DNA from 4 places in the Streptomyces sp. NPDC023481 genome. Region 1 is predicted to be linked to each of the others. Evidence: riboswitches for the same ligand, from Rfam matches in the RefSeq annotation. Region 1 holds a riboswitch; each other region holds the start of a gene.
What was found. Region 1 has a riboswitch for cobalamin ahead of nicT (Nickel transporter NicT). Riboswitches for the same ligand answer to the same signal wherever they lie in the genome.
Positions count from the first base shown of each region.

Region 1 (4,094 bases):
GCCTGGTCGAACGGCACGGCCAGCCGACGTAGTTCGCTGCAGACCTCCGCGGACGAGAGGTGGGCTCCCGATGCAGAGAGCAGCCTGAGGGTACACAGGCGACTGGCGGTGCAGCGCAGGCCGTGGAGACGTAGCAGCGTGGGGAGTTCCGAGGGCGTCGCCGAGCCATGGTGGGCCGACGGCGGAGTCGCGGTCACGTGTCTGCCTTTCTCGCCGCGGTCGAGGAGTCGGGTGCACGGGCTGCCTTTATGGCGCCGGCGCGACATGCGAGGTCCTAGGTCCAACGCCTGATCGCAAGGTACCGTTCTTACTGCTAGCGTGCACCTGCATACGACTCGCAATAACGTCGGAGGACGTTGGACATGGCGCTTTACACGCTCCCGGAACTTCCGTACGACTACTCGGCGCTCGCCCCGGTCATCAGCCCGGAGATCATCGAGCTGCACCACGACAAGCACCACGCGGCGTACGTGAAGGGCGCCAACGACACGCTGGAGCAGCTGGCCGAGGCGCGGGACAAGGAGTCGTGGGGCTCGATCAACGGGCTGGAGAAGAACCTGGCCTTCCACCTCTCGGGCCACATCCTGCACTCGATCTACTGGCAAAACATGACCGGCCCGAAGGACGGCGGCGGCGAGCCCCTGGCCCAGGACGGCGTCGGTGACCTGTCGGACGCGATCACCGAGTCCTTCGGCTCCTTCGCCGGCTTCAAGGCCCAGCTGACCAAGGCCGCGGCCACCACCCAGGGTTCGGGTTGGGGTGTGCTCGCCTACGAGCCGCTGAGCGACCGCCTCATCGTCGAGCAGGTCTATGACCACCAGGGCAACGTCGGCCAGGGCTCGACCCCGGTCCTGGTCTTCGACGCCTGGGAGCACGCCTTCTACCTGCAGTACAAGAACCAGAAGGTCGACTTCATCGAGGCCATGTGGCAGGTCGTCAACTGGCAGGACGTGGCCAAGCGCTACGCCGCCGCCAAGGAGCGCGGCGACAGCCTGCTGCTCAAGCCGTGACGCCGTAGCACACCTCAGGCGTCCTGCCTCGTGATCGTCTTCTCACCCTTCACGTCGGCAGGCGGTACAACGAAAGGCTCCCGCAAGGCAGATCCTTGCGGGAGCCTTTCTGTGGCCGGCGCCCGCCCGAGTCAGGTCAACCTGCGTCCGCGGTACGAGCGTTCCACCGCTCCTCGACCTTGGCCAGCCGCCAGTAGCCGATGGCCGCGGCCCAGACCACCACGAACAGGCCGACGATGACGTAGCCGACGTTGTCCAGGTCCAGGCCCGCGATCCAGCCGGAGGCGTCGTCACTGAGGCCCAGCTTGTCGTGCAGCACCCCGACCAGCTCGATCGTGCCGACGAAGAAGGCCACTGCGATGGACAGGCCGGTGATGGTGAGGTTGTAGAACACCTTGCGGACCGGGTTCGAGAACGCCCACTGGTAGGCGAAGTTCATGAAGGTTCCGTCCAGGGTGTCGAACAGGCTCATACCGGCCGCGAAGAGCAGCGGCAGGCACAGGACCGCGTACCAGGGAAGGCCGGCCGCGGCGCCGTTACCGGCCAGGGCGAGGAGCAGCACCTCGGTGGTGGTGTCGAAGCCGATGCCGAAGAGGAAGCCGAGCGGGAACATCTGGCCGGGACGGCGGATGGACTTGGTGAGCCGGCCCAGAATGCGGTTCATGAAGCCGCGCGAGTCCAGGTGGGCCTCCAGCTCCGCCTCGTCGTAACGTCCGGCTCGCATCGCCTTGAAGACGCGCGCGATCCCGACCAGAGCGACCAGGTTCAGGGCGGCGATCAGGTACAGGAACCCTCCGGAGACGGTGGTGCCGACGGTGCCGAGGACCTGGTGGGTGTGGGAGCCGTCGTTCATCAGGGTGCCGGCGAGCTTCGCGCCGCCGGCGACCAGCGCGGCCATGGCGACCACCACACTGGAGTGGCCGAGCGCGAACCAGAAGCCCACCGACACCGGCCGCTGGCCGTCGGCCATCAGCTTGCGGGTGGTGTTGTCGATCGCGGCGATGTGGTCAGCATCGAAGGCGTGCCGCATACCGAGGGTGTAGGCCGTGATGCCCAGACCCACCCCGAACGCCTTGGTCCCGACCTCGTAGTGGTGCGGCACGACGAGCAAAAAGAGGATGCCGAAGGCGACCACGTGCAGGGCGACGATGACAGCCAGGAGGCCGGCGGTTCGGACGGTGTCCTCGCGGCGCCAGCGGAAGGAAGGGGCGGCGGTGGTTTCGGGCACGCCTGGGGACAGGGTCATACGGTCACGCTCCAGCACCTCGTGGATCAGTTTCGTGCTGCCGTGGCCGGTCTCCTGGCTGACGGGTCATCGCGCCCGCCCCTGCCTTCCCGGCCGTGAGGCCAGTGGCAACGCTTGGGGCGGGAACTCCCCGATCACAGTGGCGAGGGCCGCTCCGGACTGAGTCCCTGAGGGACTGTCACCGGTCTTCCCGAACACCACGGCCCGCCCACCCTAGAAGGCAGGAGGTCGCGGCTGCAAGGCTGCACAACTGATGAGGTATGGAGGCAGGGTGCCGGTGACTGCGATGATGGGCCCATGCATCTCGTCCCCGCGGAACGTGCCGGGCAGCGGACCATCGACGGCCATCGGGTCTGCGACGCCATCGCAGCCGTCGGCGAGCCCGGGCGGGTACGCGCCTGGGCCGACCGTTTCTCCCTGCTCTCCGATCCCGGACGCCTGTCCCTGCTGCTGGCCCTCCACGAGGCGGGCCCCATCGCCGTCTCTGACCTCGCCGTGGTCACCGGGATGCGGGACACCGCCGTGTCCCAGGCCCTGCGTCTGCTGCGGGCCGCGGGCGCGGTGGAGGGCGAGAAGGACGGTAGGGTCGTGCGCTACCGCCTCGTCGACGGCTCCCTCGCCGCGTTGCTGAGCCACTGCACGTCACACGATGCAAGCGCCGACAGCACAATGTCGCGAGGAGCAAGTGGCGCAGGACCACGATAAGGATCGCAGCTGCGCGCCATTGCCGCCGGTCTCGGACAGGGCCAACAGCGGCTCTTGAACCGGGAGGAGTGTTGATGGACCGCATTCGCCGAAGCCTTTTCCGCTGTCCAGCAGTCGGCACCAGAAGGACGGATTCCGGGCTGGGGCGGCGAATTTCCTGATGCAGCTTTCGCCACGTCCGGCTGTGGACGAGTTGGTGTTCACCTGCCCCTCATGGAACTCCTCCCGGCGGCGTGCGGCGTGCGGCGTGCGGCGTGGGGTCGTCGCTCCGGCCGGTCGGTTCAGGCGTGTGCGTGCCCGGTGCGGCGGCGAGAGATTCGGCTGAGGAGGAGGTCCACGACGAGGAAGGCGGCGAGTGGGATCCCGAGCAGCGGGACGTAGTAGCCGACCACGGCGACCATCGCTGCGCCGGGCACCAGCACGTACACCGGTACCTGCCGCCAGGCGCCGCGGGGGATCGGGCGGCCGAAGGCGGAGCCGCGGCCGCGCTGCCACCACATGCGGTAGCCCCAGAGGGTGAGCAGGACCAGGGCCAGGGCGAGGACGGCCAGCGCGATCTGGTTGGCGAGGCCGAACAGGGTGCCGGTGTGGGCGTCGATGCCCCACCGGGTGAGCTCGGCCGGCATCGGGTAGTCGGCGAAGCGCAGGACGTCGGTGACCTTGCCAGTGGCCGGGTCGACGGCGATCGAGTCCTGGCTGGGGCCGCTGCCTGGGCGGACCCGCCTGAATCGCCGGCCGTGTGGGGTGGGGCGGTGGTGGGCGGTTCGACGGACGGGGGCGCTGCTCCCGGGGCGTACGGGTCTCACCTCATCGGTCGGTTGATCGGAACGGTGAGTTCCGCGCCGTTGGTGTGATGTGGAGCACCCAGTGGCCTGTGAACGCCGGGGCCGGCCGAGGTAGTGGACGTCATAGGCCGGCCGGACCGCATGCACGGCCCGGCCGACTCGGTGGGACTCCTCGGCGTTGCGCTGCGACTGGAACAGGGAGTCGGCCGATGCGGGCCGCCTTCGCCTTGTCCTGGGGCGATGGATCAGGCGATCCCGTCCAGCTTGCCTTTCCTGGCGTCGTCGACCAGGGAGGAGAACTGGTCGGCGCTCATCTGGACGCGCTGGCCGAAGTCGTCGGTCAGGACG
Region 1 is NZ_JBVHJE010000004.1:18,186-22,279, forward strand. It holds gene ACZ3ZD_RS10375 (Fur family transcriptional regulator) at 1-266, opposite strand, end outside; gene ACZ3ZD_RS10380 (superoxide dismutase) at 363-1,010, shown strand; gene nicT (Nickel transporter NicT) at 1,147-2,256, opposite strand; cobalamin riboswitch at 2,284-2,473, opposite strand; gene ACZ3ZD_RS10390 (ArsR/SmtB family transcription factor) at 2,554-2,961, shown strand; partial or broken gene ACZ3ZD_RS10395 (PepSY domain-containing protein) at 3,243-3,779, opposite strand; gene ACZ3ZD_RS10400 (hypothetical protein) at 3,992-4,094, opposite strand, start outside.

Region 2 (4,094 bases), on a different contig from region 1:
GTGTGGAGGAGACCCTCGACCTGCTCGGCCTCGCCGACCTGCGCCACCGGGCGCTGCACGAACTGTCCGGCGGCCAGCAGCAGCGCGTCGCCATCGGCTCGGTCCTCACCGCCCACCCGCGCGTCCTTGTCCTGGACGAACCCACGTCCGCCCTCGACCCCACCGCGGCCGAGGAGGTCCTCGCCGCCGTCACCCGGCTCGTCCACGACCTCGGCGTCACCGTCCTGATGGCCGAGCACCGCCTCGAACGCGTCGTCCAGTACGCGGACCGCGTCATCCACCTGCCCGGCGACGGCCGCGCCCGCATCGGCACCCCCGCCGAGATCCTGCGGACGTCCACGATCGCGCCACCGATCGTCGAACTCGGCCGGACCGCGAAGTGGTCACCGCTGCCGCTGTCCGTCCGTGACGCCCGCCGCGCCGCCGCACCACTGCGGGCCACGCTCGCCGACCGTGCGCCCGTACCCGTGCGGTCCCCGCTGACGGACGGCGAACGGACACGGCTGCTGAGCGCGCGCGGCATCACGGTCGCCTACCGGGGTGTCGCCGCCGTTCGCGAAGTCGACCTCGACCTGCACGCGGGTGAGGTCACCGCGCTGATGGGCCGCAACGGCTCCGGAAAATCCTCCCTTCTGTGGGCCCTGCAGGGCTCCGGACCGCGCCGGGCGGGAAGCGTGCGGGTGACCGGCGACACCGGCGGTACGGACCCTCACTCGGTACCGCCGGCCCAGGCCCGTCGGCTCGTCGGGCTGGTTCCGCAGACCCCGGCCGACCTGCTCTACCTGGAGAGCGTCAAACAGGAACTCGACCAGGCCGACGCCGAGTCGGGTACCGAGTCGAAGGCGCGCGCCCTCCTCGACCGGCTCGCGCCGGGCATCGACGACGCCATCCATCCCCGAGATCTCTCCGAGGGGCAGAAACTCGCGCTGGTCCTCGCCATCCAGCTCTCGGCCGCGCCCCGGGTCGTCCTGCTCGACGAACCGACCCGGGGTCTGGACTACCAGGCCAAGACGGCACTGATCGGCATCGTGGACGCCCTCGCGGCGGAAGGCCGTACGGTCGTCGTCTCCACGCACGACGTCGAATTCGTCGCCCGTGCCGCAGACCGCGTCGTGGTGATGGCCGAGGGCGATGTCGTCGCCGACGGCCCGACCACGGACGTCATCGTCTCCTCGCCGACCTTCGCCCCGCAGACGGCGAAGATCCTCTCCCCGCTGCCGTTCCTGACGGTGCACCAAGTGGCACACGAGCTCGCCACCCACTGTGACGAGGGAGCACGCCCATGAAACCACGCACCGGCGCCGCCATCCGGCTGACCCCACGCGTCGGCGTGGTCATGGGACTGGCCGCCCTCCTCGGACTGGTCGCCTTCTTCTGGCCGTTCGTGGTCGCGCCGGGCACGTTCGGCTCGAACTACGCGCCCCCGCTGATCTTCGGCGTCCTGCTGGTGCTCGTCCTGTGCGTGGTCCTCTCGGAGATCGCCGAGGGCGGCATCGACTCCAAGGCGCTCGCCATGCTGGGCGTACTCTCCGCCGTGAACGCCGCCCTGCGCCCGCTCGGCGCCGGAACGGCGGGCATCGAGACCGTCTTCTTCGTCCTGGTCCTGGCGGGGCGGGTCTACGGCCCCGGCTTCGGTTTCGTCCTCGGCTGCACGTCGCTGTTCGCCTCCGCCCTGATCACCGGGGGAGTGGGGCCGTGGATGCCGTACCAGATGTTCGGCTGCGCCTTCGTGGGGATGCTCGCCGGGTTCCTGCCCAGGGCGAGCGGCCGGCGCGAGGTGCTGATGCTGGCCATGTACGGCTCGCTGTCCGGCTACCTCTTCGGCTTCCTGCTCAACCTCTCCTTCTGGCCGTTCTCCCTGGACCCCAACAGCTCCATCGCCTACCTCCCGGGCCTGCCCTTCACCGAGCAGTGGCACCGTTACGTCGCGTTCGACCTGGCCACCTCGCTGGGCTGGGACACCGGCCGGGCGGTCACCAACTTCGTGTGCCTGCTGCTGGCCGGACCCGCCGTCCTGACCACCTTCCGGCGCGCCGCCCGCAAGGCCCGCTTCCGGGCGCCGGTGCGCTTCGCGGCCCCCCGGACGGCCGCATCCGAGCCCCGCTGACCTCGAACACCACCGGAACCCGGGCTACGGGGGTGGATTTACTAGGACGTCCAACTATATATTCGAGGGGTAGGCCCGCGGTGCAGGGAAGCCGGTGTGATTCCGGCACGGTCCCGCCACTGTGACCGGGGAGTACGCCGTCGAGCAGGACGCCACTGACGAGCTGGATGTCGGGAAGGCGGACGGCGCGCGCTGATCCGGGAGTCAGGATACCGGCCGCGGGATGTTCCGTGTTGTCCACGAGGATGGAGCTGACACGCATGGCACCGCTGCGTATTCACGATCCCGGCGGACTCGGCCGCCGGCGTCACTCACGCCGCATTCCCGTCGTCACCGCCTGACGGTTCGCCCGCCATACGCGTTCTCGCGCTGCCCCCGCACACACGTGCACGCCACCGCGTCCCTGTGTGCCGGTTCGGCGCGCCATCCCGGATCACCCGCACCTGACGAGAGCAGGCACCCATGATCCGTCCGAACGACTCCGCCAACGTACGTGAGTTGACCCACTTCATCGATGGCAGGCACACCCCGGGAACCTCGGGGAACCACGGCGACGTGTACGACCCCAACACCGGCGAGGTCCAGGCACGCGTGCCGCTGGCCGACCGGGCCGAGACCGAGGCGGCGATCAGCGTCGCCGCCGAGGCACAGCGGGAGTGGGGCGGGTGGAACCCGCAGCGCCGCGCCCGCGTCCTGCTGCGCTTCCTGCACCTCGTCGAACAGGAGAAGGACGCGCTCGCCCGGCTGTTGTCGTCCGAGCACGGGAAGACCATCGCCGATGCCCACGGTGACATCCAGCGCGGTCTGGAGGTCGTGGAGTTCGCCGCGGGCATCCCGCATCTGCTCAAGGGCGAGTTCACCGACAACGCCGGCACCGGCATCGACGTGCACTCCCTGCGCGCCCCGCTCGGAGTCGCCGCCGGCATCACACCGTTCAACTTCCCGGCGATGATTCCCCTCTGGAAGGCCGCGCCCGCCCTGGCCTGCGGCAACGCCTTCATCCTCAAGCCTTCGGAGCGCGACCCCTCCGTCCCCCTCAGGCTGGCGGAACTGTTCCTGGAGGCGGGCCTGCCGGCCGGCGTCCTCAACGTCGTCAACGGCGCCAGGGAAGCGGTCGACACCCTCCTGGAAGATCCCCGCGTCGCCGCCCTCGGCTTCGTCGGTTCCACACCCGTCGCCGCGCACGTCTACGCGACCGCCGCGGCCCACGGCAAGCGTGCCCAGTGCTTCGGCGGCGCCAAGAACCACATGATCGTGATGCCGGACGCCGATCTCGACCAGGCGGTGGACGCCCTGATCGGCGCCGGGTACGGCTCTGCGGGCGAGCGCTGCATGGCCGTCTCCGTGGCCGTCCCCGTGGGCGAGGACACCGCCGACGCGCTGGTGGCCCGGCTGAAGGAGCGCATCGGCGCGCTGCGCATCGGCCGCAGCGACGACCCCCAGGCCGACTTCGGCCCGCTGGTCGGCAGGGACGCCGTCGACAGAGTCCGCGAGTACATCGACCTCGGTGTCGCAGAGGGCGCCGAACTCGTCGTGGACGGCCGGGGCTTCGTGCTTCCCGGTCACGAGAAGGGCTTCTTCGCGGGGGCGTCGCTGTTCGACCGGGTCACCCCGGCGATGCGCATCTACCAGGAGGAGATCTTCGGGCCCGTGCTGTCGGTCGTGCGCGCCGCCGACTACGAGGAGGCCCTGCGCCTGCCCAGCGAGCACGCCTACGGAAACGGCGTCGCCCTCTTCACCCGCGACGGGGACACGGCCCGGGACTTCACCCGGCGTGTGAACACCGGCATGGTCGGCGTCAACGTGCCCATCCCGGTGCCGGTCGCCTACCACACCTTCGGCGGCTGGAAGCGGTCCGGATTCGGCGACCTGAACCAGCACGGCCCGGACTCGATCCGCTTCTACACCCGCACCAAGACCGTCACCTCCCGCTGGCCGGCCGGGCTGCGCGAGGGCGCGAGCTTCACGATCCCCACGATGGGCTGAG
Region 2 is NZ_JBVHJE010000019.1:182,224-186,317, forward strand. It holds gene ACZ3ZD_RS31385 (ABC transporter ATP-binding protein) at 1-1,286, shown strand, start outside; gene ACZ3ZD_RS31390 (ECF transporter S component) at 1,283-2,107, shown strand; cobalamin riboswitch at 2,169-2,342, shown strand; gene ACZ3ZD_RS31395 (CoA-acylating methylmalonate-semialdehyde dehydrogenase) at 2,570-4,093, shown strand.
Region 2: linked by a shared signal. The riboswitch ahead of ACZ3ZD_RS31395 (CoA-acylating methylmalonate-semialdehyde dehydrogenase) and the one ahead of nicT (Nickel transporter NicT) in region 1 are both predicted to bind cobalamin.

Region 3 (4,094 bases), on a different contig from region 1:
GTGCCGAAGAAGGAGGCGAAGACGCCCCCGCGGTCGATGTCGCCGACGACGAGCACGGGCAGCCGCGCGCCCCGCGCGATCCCCATGTTGACGATGTCGGTCCGCCGCAGATTGATCTCGGCCGGGCTGCCCGCCCCCTCACAGATCACCGCGTCATACGTGCCCCGCAACTCGGCCAGGCAGTCCAGCACCGTGCCCAGCAGCCGCTGTTGGCGCCCGCCGTGGTACCCGCGCGCGCTCAGCTCGCCCACCGGTCTGCCCAGCAGCACCACCTGGCTGCTCTGTTCGCCGCCGGGCTTGAGCAGCACCGGGTTCATCAGCGCGGTCGGCTCGACCCGGCAGGCCTGGGCCTGCATCGCCTGCGCCCGGCCGATCTCGGCACCCTCGCGCGTCACGAACGAGTTGAGGGACATGTTCTGCGCCTTGAACGGCGCGACCTTCACGCCCTGGCGGACCAGCCAGCGGCAGATGCCGGCCGTCACGACGCTCTTGCCGGCGTCGGAGGTGGTGCCGGCGACGAGGAGACCACCGTTCACTTGCCGCGTCCCTTCAGGATTCGGCGCGCGAGAAGCGTGCTGCCGAGGGCGAGCAGGCCGACCCGGCGGGAGAGCCGTACGGCCCGGTCGATGTCGGTGACCCGGACCGGCCGTCCGGTGGCGCCGTTGAGCACCGGGCGGTGCTCGACCCGGCCGCCGTAGGAGAGCGTCCCGCCCAGGCGGACGCCGAGGGCACCCGCGAAGGAGGCCTCCACGGGCCCGGCGTTGGGACTGGGGTGCCGGCGCGCGTCCGCCCGCCAGGCGCGCAGGGCGCCACGCGGATCCGGTCCGGACGCGGCGGCGAGTACGGCGGTCAGCCGGGCCCCCGGCCAGCCGGCCACGTCGTCCAGGCGGGCGGAGGCCCAGCCGAACCGCCGGAAACGCGGCGACCTGTGCCCCACCATCGCGTCCAGGGTGTTGACCGCGCGGAAGCCGAGCAGCCCCGGGACCCCGGCCACCGCGCCCCACACCAGGGCGCCCACCACCGCGTCGGAGGTGTTCTCGGCGACCGACTCGACCACGGCCCGGGCGATCCCGTCGGCGTCCAGCGACTGCGGGTCCCGGCCGCACAGATGGGGCAGCCGCGCCCGAGCCGCCTCGACGTCCCCGGACTCCAGGGCACGCCCGATCACGCGGGCCTCCCGGACCAGCGAGGTGCCCCCCACGACGGCCCAGGTGGCGGCGGCGGTCAGCGCGACGGAGGCGGCAGGGGAGGGGCGTACGGCACGCGCGGCCAGCGCGCCGAGTGCGACGGAGCCGCCGGCGCACAGGGCGGTGTGCAGGGCGCCCCAGCCACGGTGGTCGTGCCACAACGCGCCTTCCACGGCGCCCGCCGCCCGGCCGAACGCGGCGACGGGATGCCCGCGGCGCGGATCGCCGAGAAGCAGGTCCCCGAGGACGCCGGCGGCGGCGCCGTACGCGTACGTGCGATCGGCACCCATCGGTTCAGCCGGCCGTGGGGACGGGAACGGGCCTGGTAGGGGTCGTCGTTCGGCAGCCGGGCATGGCGATATGTGTCCTCACTCAGGGTGTCCGCGCCCTGGTAATACGACGTGAATCGACGGTGAGAGTTCCTGGCTCCCGGGGTTCGTCTCCCCGGTGACAGTGGCGGGACCGCGCCGGATTCGCACCGGCTTCCTCTCCTGCCGCCGTAGTTGGCCCAGGCAGTCCACCACGCGCCCCAAACGACCGTCAACCTGCCTTTGACCTGGGACGCCGGACTGTGCTGAGGCCCACACCGCCGACACGCCCAGGCCCTGCCGGGCCCCGCTGGAGGGGGCGCCCGGCAGGGCCTGGGGGACGGTCCGGGACCGTCGGGGTGTGGCGGCGATGAGGTGGACGAGGCCGTCAGGACTTGGCGACGATCAGGTGGATGCCGTACGCCACCGCCGCCGCGCAGGCCGCGAAGCACACGTACGCACCGGTCACCGCCAGCCCGGCGGAGCCGCCCTGGGCCGCGGCCTTCTCGCGCCGGGCCAGGCCGTTGATGCCGAGGGTGAACAGGGCCACCAGGCCCACGGTGAACGCGAGGCTGACGCCGAAGACGGAGCCGAGGGCCGCCCAGTCGATCTTCATGGGGATGCTTCCTTCAGTAACCGTGACGCGGGGTCAGACCGTGGCGGCCGGCGGGCCGGCCGGGGCCGGTTCGGCGGGGGCGGTGGTCTGCTGCGGGAACGTGAGGCCCAGGTCGGGGGCGACCGTGCCGGTGGGCGGCGGGATCACGGCGGCGATGGCGGTGGTGACCACACCGGCCGGCTCGTCGGGCTCCTCGACCACGTTGGTGTGGTCGACGACCTCGCGGCGGGAGATCTTCCAGATCGCGGCGCTCGCGGCGACGAGGAAGACGGCGACGGCGGCGGTGCCCCAGTCACCGAGGCCGGTGACGGACTCGGCACCGGCGCCGACCAGCGCGGCGGCCGGCAGGGTCAGCGCCCAGGCGACGAACATGCGCGTCGCGGTGGACCAGCGGACCACACCGCCCTTGCGGCCCAGACCCGCGCCCATCACCGAGCCGGAGACGACGTGCGTGGTGGAGAGGGAGAAGCCGAGGTGCGAGGAGGCCAGGATGGCGGTCGCGGCGCTGGTCTGCGCGGCGAAGCCCTGGCGCGGCTCCAGGTCGGTCAGGCCCTTGCCCATGGTGCGGATGATGCGCCAGCCGCCGATGTAGGTGCCGAGCGCGATGGCCAGGCCGGCGGAGAGGATCACCCAGGTGGGAGGGTTGGAGCCGGGGGCGAGCGAGCCGCCGGCCACGAGGGCGAGGGTGATGATGCCCATCGTCTTCTGGGCGTCGTTGGTGCCGTGGGCCAGGGAGACCAGGCCGGCGGAGGCGATCTGGCCGGCGCGGTAGCCCTTGCGGGTGGCCTCGCCGTCCGCGGTGCCGCCGATGCCGTAGGAGAACCGGGTGGCCAGCAGCGAGGCCAGGCCCGCCACGATCGGCGCGGCGACGGCCGGCAGCAGCACCTTGGTGACCAGTACGTCACCGTGGACGGCGCCGAAGCCGGCGGAGGCGACGGTGGCGCCGACCAGGCCGCCCATCAGGGCGTGCGAGGAGCTGGAGGGCAGGCCCACCAGCCAGGTCAGCAGGTTCCAGAGGATCGCGCCGACCAGGGCGGCGAAGATGACCTCGGGACGGATGCCGGTCTCGTCGACGAGACCCTTGGAGATCGTGTTCGCGACCTCCACGGAGAGGAAGGCGCCCACCAGATTGAGGGCGGCCGACATGGTGACCGCGATCTTCGGCTTCAGGGCGCCTGTGGAGATGGTGGTGGCCATCGCGTTCGCGGTGTCGTGGAAACCGTTCGTGAAATCGAACGCGAGAGCGGTGACGACCACTATCGCGAGGATCAGCGAGAAGCTTTCCATTTACCCAGGCAATCGTTCGAGGTCATTGGCGGGTCGAACGTAGGCAACCTGGGTGAACGGAAGATGAACTGGGACGGGCGTGGGGGTGTCAGTAACGCGCGCGAGAGATTCCGCTTGGCCCCCTCGCCCCAGACGCCCCTTGGCTACCGGTTCCGCGCCAGGATCCGCAGCCGGCTCAGGGAGCCGTTGAAGAGATTCTGGTCACCCGGCAGCCTGCCCGCGCCGGCGTACTGCCAGAACGTCCAGTAGTGCCAGCCGCCCGGCAGCGCCCCCGGCCGCGAGGTGCCGTGCCGGGCGATCCAGAGGGGGTTGGAGGCGGAGAAGGCGCGGCTGTTGCCGGTGCACAGCTTCCACCACTGGGTCGTGGTGTAGATGACCGGGCGGCGGCCCGTCTCCCGCTTGACCTCGTCGCTGAAGGACCGGATCCAGCGCACCATCCTGGCCTTGCCCAGCCCGTAGCACTTGTGCCGCGTGCTGTACGGGTTGTACTCGATGTCCAGCGCGGGCGGCAGCGTCCAGCCGTCCGCCCGCCAGCCGCCGCCGTACCGCACGAAGTACGCGGCCTGCCGGGTGCCGGAGGACCGGTCGGGCAGGGCGAAGTGGTACGCGCCGCGCAGCAGCCCGGCCGTGCGGGCGCCCGAGTACTGCCCGGAGAAGTAGGGGTTGCGGTAGGTCGTGGACTCGGTCGCCTTGACG
Region 3 is NZ_JBVHJE010000014.1:196,485-200,578, forward strand. It holds gene ACZ3ZD_RS26060 (cobyric acid synthase) at 1-536, opposite strand, end outside; gene ACZ3ZD_RS26065 (cobalamin biosynthesis protein) at 533-1,477, opposite strand; cobalamin riboswitch at 1,582-1,744, opposite strand; gene ACZ3ZD_RS26070 (hypothetical protein) at 1,884-2,111, opposite strand; gene ACZ3ZD_RS26075 (inorganic phosphate transporter) at 2,145-3,398, opposite strand; gene ACZ3ZD_RS26080 (lysozyme) at 3,542-4,094, opposite strand, start outside.
Region 3: linked by a shared signal. The riboswitch ahead of ACZ3ZD_RS26065 (cobalamin biosynthesis protein) and the one ahead of nicT (Nickel transporter NicT) in region 1 are both predicted to bind cobalamin.

Region 4 (4,094 bases), on a different contig from region 1:
GGCGCGCAGGTCGGAGCCGCGCTGACCGCCCTTGGCGACGTTGAAGCCACCGTCGGTGTTCTGCTGGGAGGCGAGGAACCTGCGTGCCTTGGTGATCTTCGAGGTGTACTCGCCGGCGTCCAGGGAGAGCGCCTGCACGGCGAGGGCGGCGGAGTTCACCGAGTCACCCGCGGCGCCGGGGAAGCCGCCGTCGGCCAGCTGCCTGGACGCGATCCAGGTCAGCGCCTTGTCCACGGCCTTGTCCGCCTTGGCCCCGCCCGCCAGGTCGAGCGTCATGGCGGCGATGGCGGTGGAGTCCACGTCGGAGTCCATGGTGGACGGAATCAGACTCGGCCAGGCGCCGCTGGGCTGCTGGAGGCTCTCGAGGTAGGTGATCGGCTGCTTGGCCGCCGCCTTCTCACCGGCACGCAGCTGCGCCATCACGGCCAGGGACTGGGCGAAGACCGAGGGCGCGTACCGGTAGGCGCCCTCGGCGGCGCAGGAGCGGTCGGGGCCCGTGCTCGGCTTGGTGCAGACGGCCTTCGCGAGCGCGGCGATCAGGTCGTGCCCCGCGAAGTGACGCGGGTCGCGGCCGACGGCCTCGGCGAGCAGCGCGGTCTTCCCGAGAGAGCCGCCCGCAGCGTACGGCGTGCCGATGCCGGTCCAGTCGTCGACGGTGCGGCCCTCGCCGTCCTTGCCGCGGTGGTCGAGGAAGTCGACGATGCCGCGCAGCCTGGCGTTGTCCAGGCCCGTGGCGGCGAGGGCATAGGCGCCGTCGATGGTGAGGCCGAAATCGGCGCGGGCCGAACCGGTACCGGCGGTGTAGTACTGGCCCCGCTTGAGGTTGGCCGCCCTGGTGAGGTAGGCGACACCCTTCTTCAGATCCGGTCCCACGCCCGTAGGAGCACTCGGTGAGCCGCTGGGCGTGGTCGGCGGCTCGGACGGAGGCACGGGCTTCTTCGTCGTGAGGGTGACCAGGCTCGTTCCCGCACCGGCGAGGACGGCGGGCGGAGTCGCGTAGAGGGCCGGGTCGGTGTCGGTCTCCTCGAAGCCGAAGCCGCCGCCCTTGAGCTGGTGCCGGGACAGCCAGCCGACGGCCGCGTCCGCGCGTTCGGTGTCACCGAGAGCGCGCAGGGCCTGCGCGGCGTATGCCGTCGCGGTCACGCTGCCGGAGGAGGATCCGGTATAGCCGGGGAAGGCGCCGTCCGCTCGCTGGGTCTTGGTCAGGTAGGTGCGAGCGTGGGTGACGGCGTCGTCGTGGCCTCCGGCCTTGTGCAGCACCAGGGCGACCAAGCCGGTGGTGGCGGGGTCACCGTCGCAGTACTCGCCGGCGCGGATGAGGATGCTGGTGATGCCGCCGTCCTTGCACTGGAGTTGCGTGAGACGGTCGACGGTCGTGGCCGGGGGTGCCACCCCGGCGCGCAGGAGGGCCAGGACGGACAGGGCCTGGCCCTCGGTGTAGGACGCGGACCGGAAGTCGCCCTCGGCGGTGCAGCCCGGGTGCGCGTCGCCGGATTCGGGGCCCGCCGCGCACACGTTCTTCGTGAGGACGTCGATGAGGTCGCGCCCGCCGAGAGCACGCGGATCGCGTTCGGTGACCTCGGCGAGGAGGGCGAGGCGGGCGACGGCGGTGGCGTCCGGCGCCTGGTCGGCGCCGTTCGGGTAGCCGAAGTCGCCGACGTGGGCGGCGAGGAAGCCGGTGACCTTGTCGAGCGTGGCGCTCTCGCCGTCCACCGCGGCGAGAGCGTAGGCGGTGTCGGCGGTCAGCGCGTAGTTCGGTGTGGTTGCTCCGTCGTCGACGATGCGCTCGCCGTCGGTCAGGCGGCCCTTGAGCCATGCTGCGGCAGCGGTCAGGTCGACCGTGCCGGGGGCGCCGGTGGGCGTTCCGCCCGGGTCGGGTGTGTGGGTGGCGCCGGCGCGTACGTCGTCGGGGGTGAAGGCGGGCTTGCCCGTCGTGCCGCCGACGTCCGTGCCGCCGTAGACCCAGGCGTCGACGTCGCCGTCCTTGAGTTTGCGGTCCTTTGCGCCGTACTGGCTGTAGGTCCACTCGTCCTGGCCGGGTGACGCGGTCCAGTACGACCAGTACGCCGTCGCCTGCGGGGTCAGAACGCAGGACTCCTTGTCCGGGGTCGGGTACTGCGTGCCGGAGTGGAAAGCGCCGTAACCGATGCGGCAGATGAATGCGGGGCCGTCGTGCTGGGTGCCGGTGGTGGTGAAGCCGGCGTCGTGCAGCAGGTCGTAGCCCGTGGTGGGCGTGGTGTCGCAACCGCGCTCCACTTCGCCGCCGAACGCCCCGAAGTCGACGGCGACGACGGCACCCTTGGCCGAGGTGCAGTCACCGACACCCTCGGCGGCGGCAGGTGCCGTCGCGAAGAACGTCACGCAGGCCGCCATCAGGATGAACAGGGCGGACACGAGTGCCGTGCCTCGCGCGCCCCCGATTCTCCCGTTTCTTCGCTTCCCCGTCCGCACCACGGCCCCCTCGCGCCTGCCCGACGCGGGCGCGGACGTGGCAGAGGGCCTCCGTCGGACGAGGAGTTCCCCGCAGCCGGAAGCTGGTCGCACCACGCCGTAGTCCACGACGGCGTCTGTTGCTGTTGAACACGCCCCAGGCATTCCGGCTCGCCCGGCGGTACCGGGCCCACGGTTGCGGGTCAGCGCCGGACTTCGACCGGCTTCCCCTGGAACTTGTTGCGTATCAGCGGGATTTGAACACGTCTCACAGACACCGTCAAGGTGGTCCACCGGCCGGCCGAGGTGAACACTGGCGGCTCGGTCACGCGTCCGATACCGTCCCACTGCCGAGTGGGGGAACCCGGTGGGAATCCGGGGCTGACGCGCAGCGGTGTGGGACGGCAGGGACCGGCCCGAGCCCGAATGCCCAAGCGGTGAAGCACCTTTGGAAGCCGGTCCACGCGTTCCGGACGGCGGCCACGCCCGCTGCTCCGCAGGCCACCGTCGGCCCCGCACCGGGTCCGGCCGGCGTCCTCCGTCCAAGGAGCAGGCCATGCCCCGTTCGCTGTCCTACCGCCGTCCCGCCCTCGCCACGGCCGCCGCGCTCGGCGCCTTCGCCCTCACCACGCTGCCCGCCGCGGCCACCTCCACACCCGCGCAGATCGCCACGTCGAAGACGAACGGCGTCACCTACCTCAAGTCGCTGCAAGCGGCGGACGGTTCGTACGCCGGCTCCGGCCTGTCCAACGAGTGGGCCTTCAGCGCGTTCGCCTCGGCCGGAACCGCCGCCGTGGACGTGACGCCCGGCGGCGACCCGAGCAAGAACGCGAGAACCGTCTACCGCAACCTGCTCTCCACCGCCGGCTGGCCCTCCACCTCCCCCGTGGTCACAGACTACGAACGCGCCACGCTGAACGCCTACGCCGCGGGCATCGACCCCTCCCGCGTCTCCGCGTCCCGCAACCTGATCGCCGACATCTACGGCTACTGGCAGACCGCCGAACCCGGCTACATCGGCCCGTCCGCCAACTTCAACGGCACCGTCTTCGCGGCACTCGCCCTGAACGGTGCGAAGACCCAGTCCGGGCAGGCACGCATCCCGCAGGCCCTGCGCGATGCGGTCGTCACCCGCATCCGGGCCAACCAGCACAACGACGGCGGCTGGAACTACAGCAAGGCCGAGGGCAACCCCAGCCAGCTCTCCGCCGCGAGCGACATCGACATGACAGGGGCGGCGATGGCCGCCCTGTGCGTGTCGGGCGTGCCGAACACGGACACGGACGTCGTACAGGCCAAGGCGTTCCTGAAGAGCAAGCTCGTGCCGAACAGCGGCGCCTTCAACGCCATGTTCGGCGTCAACACCGACTCCAACGGCTGGGCGGTGTCCGGCCTGAACGCCTGCGGCATCAACCCGCAGACCGGTGACTTCCTCACCTCCATGGGCAGGACACCGGTGGACTTCCTGATCGCCCAGCAGTTCAACCCGGGCGGCGGCTTCAAGTACCTGCCGTCCGACACCTCACCGGCGGCGTACGCGTCCATCGACGGACTCCGGGCCGTGGCCGGCGGCGGCTTCACGGCCACCCCGCCGGTTCCCACGACGCCGGGTGCGCCCCAGTGGGTGAGCCAGTCCTCCCTCACCGCCGGTACGGCCACGAAGC
Region 4 is NZ_JBVHJE010000019.1:175,393-179,486, reverse strand. It holds gene ACZ3ZD_RS31370 (prenyltransferase/squalene oxidase repeat-containing protein) at 1-2,373, opposite strand, end outside; cobalamin riboswitch at 2,570-2,703, opposite strand; cobalamin riboswitch at 2,754-2,883, shown strand; gene ACZ3ZD_RS31365 (prenyltransferase/squalene oxidase repeat-containing protein) at 2,987-4,094, shown strand, end outside.
Region 4: linked by a shared signal. The riboswitch ahead of ACZ3ZD_RS31370 (prenyltransferase/squalene oxidase repeat-containing protein) and the one ahead of nicT (Nickel transporter NicT) in region 1 are both predicted to bind cobalamin.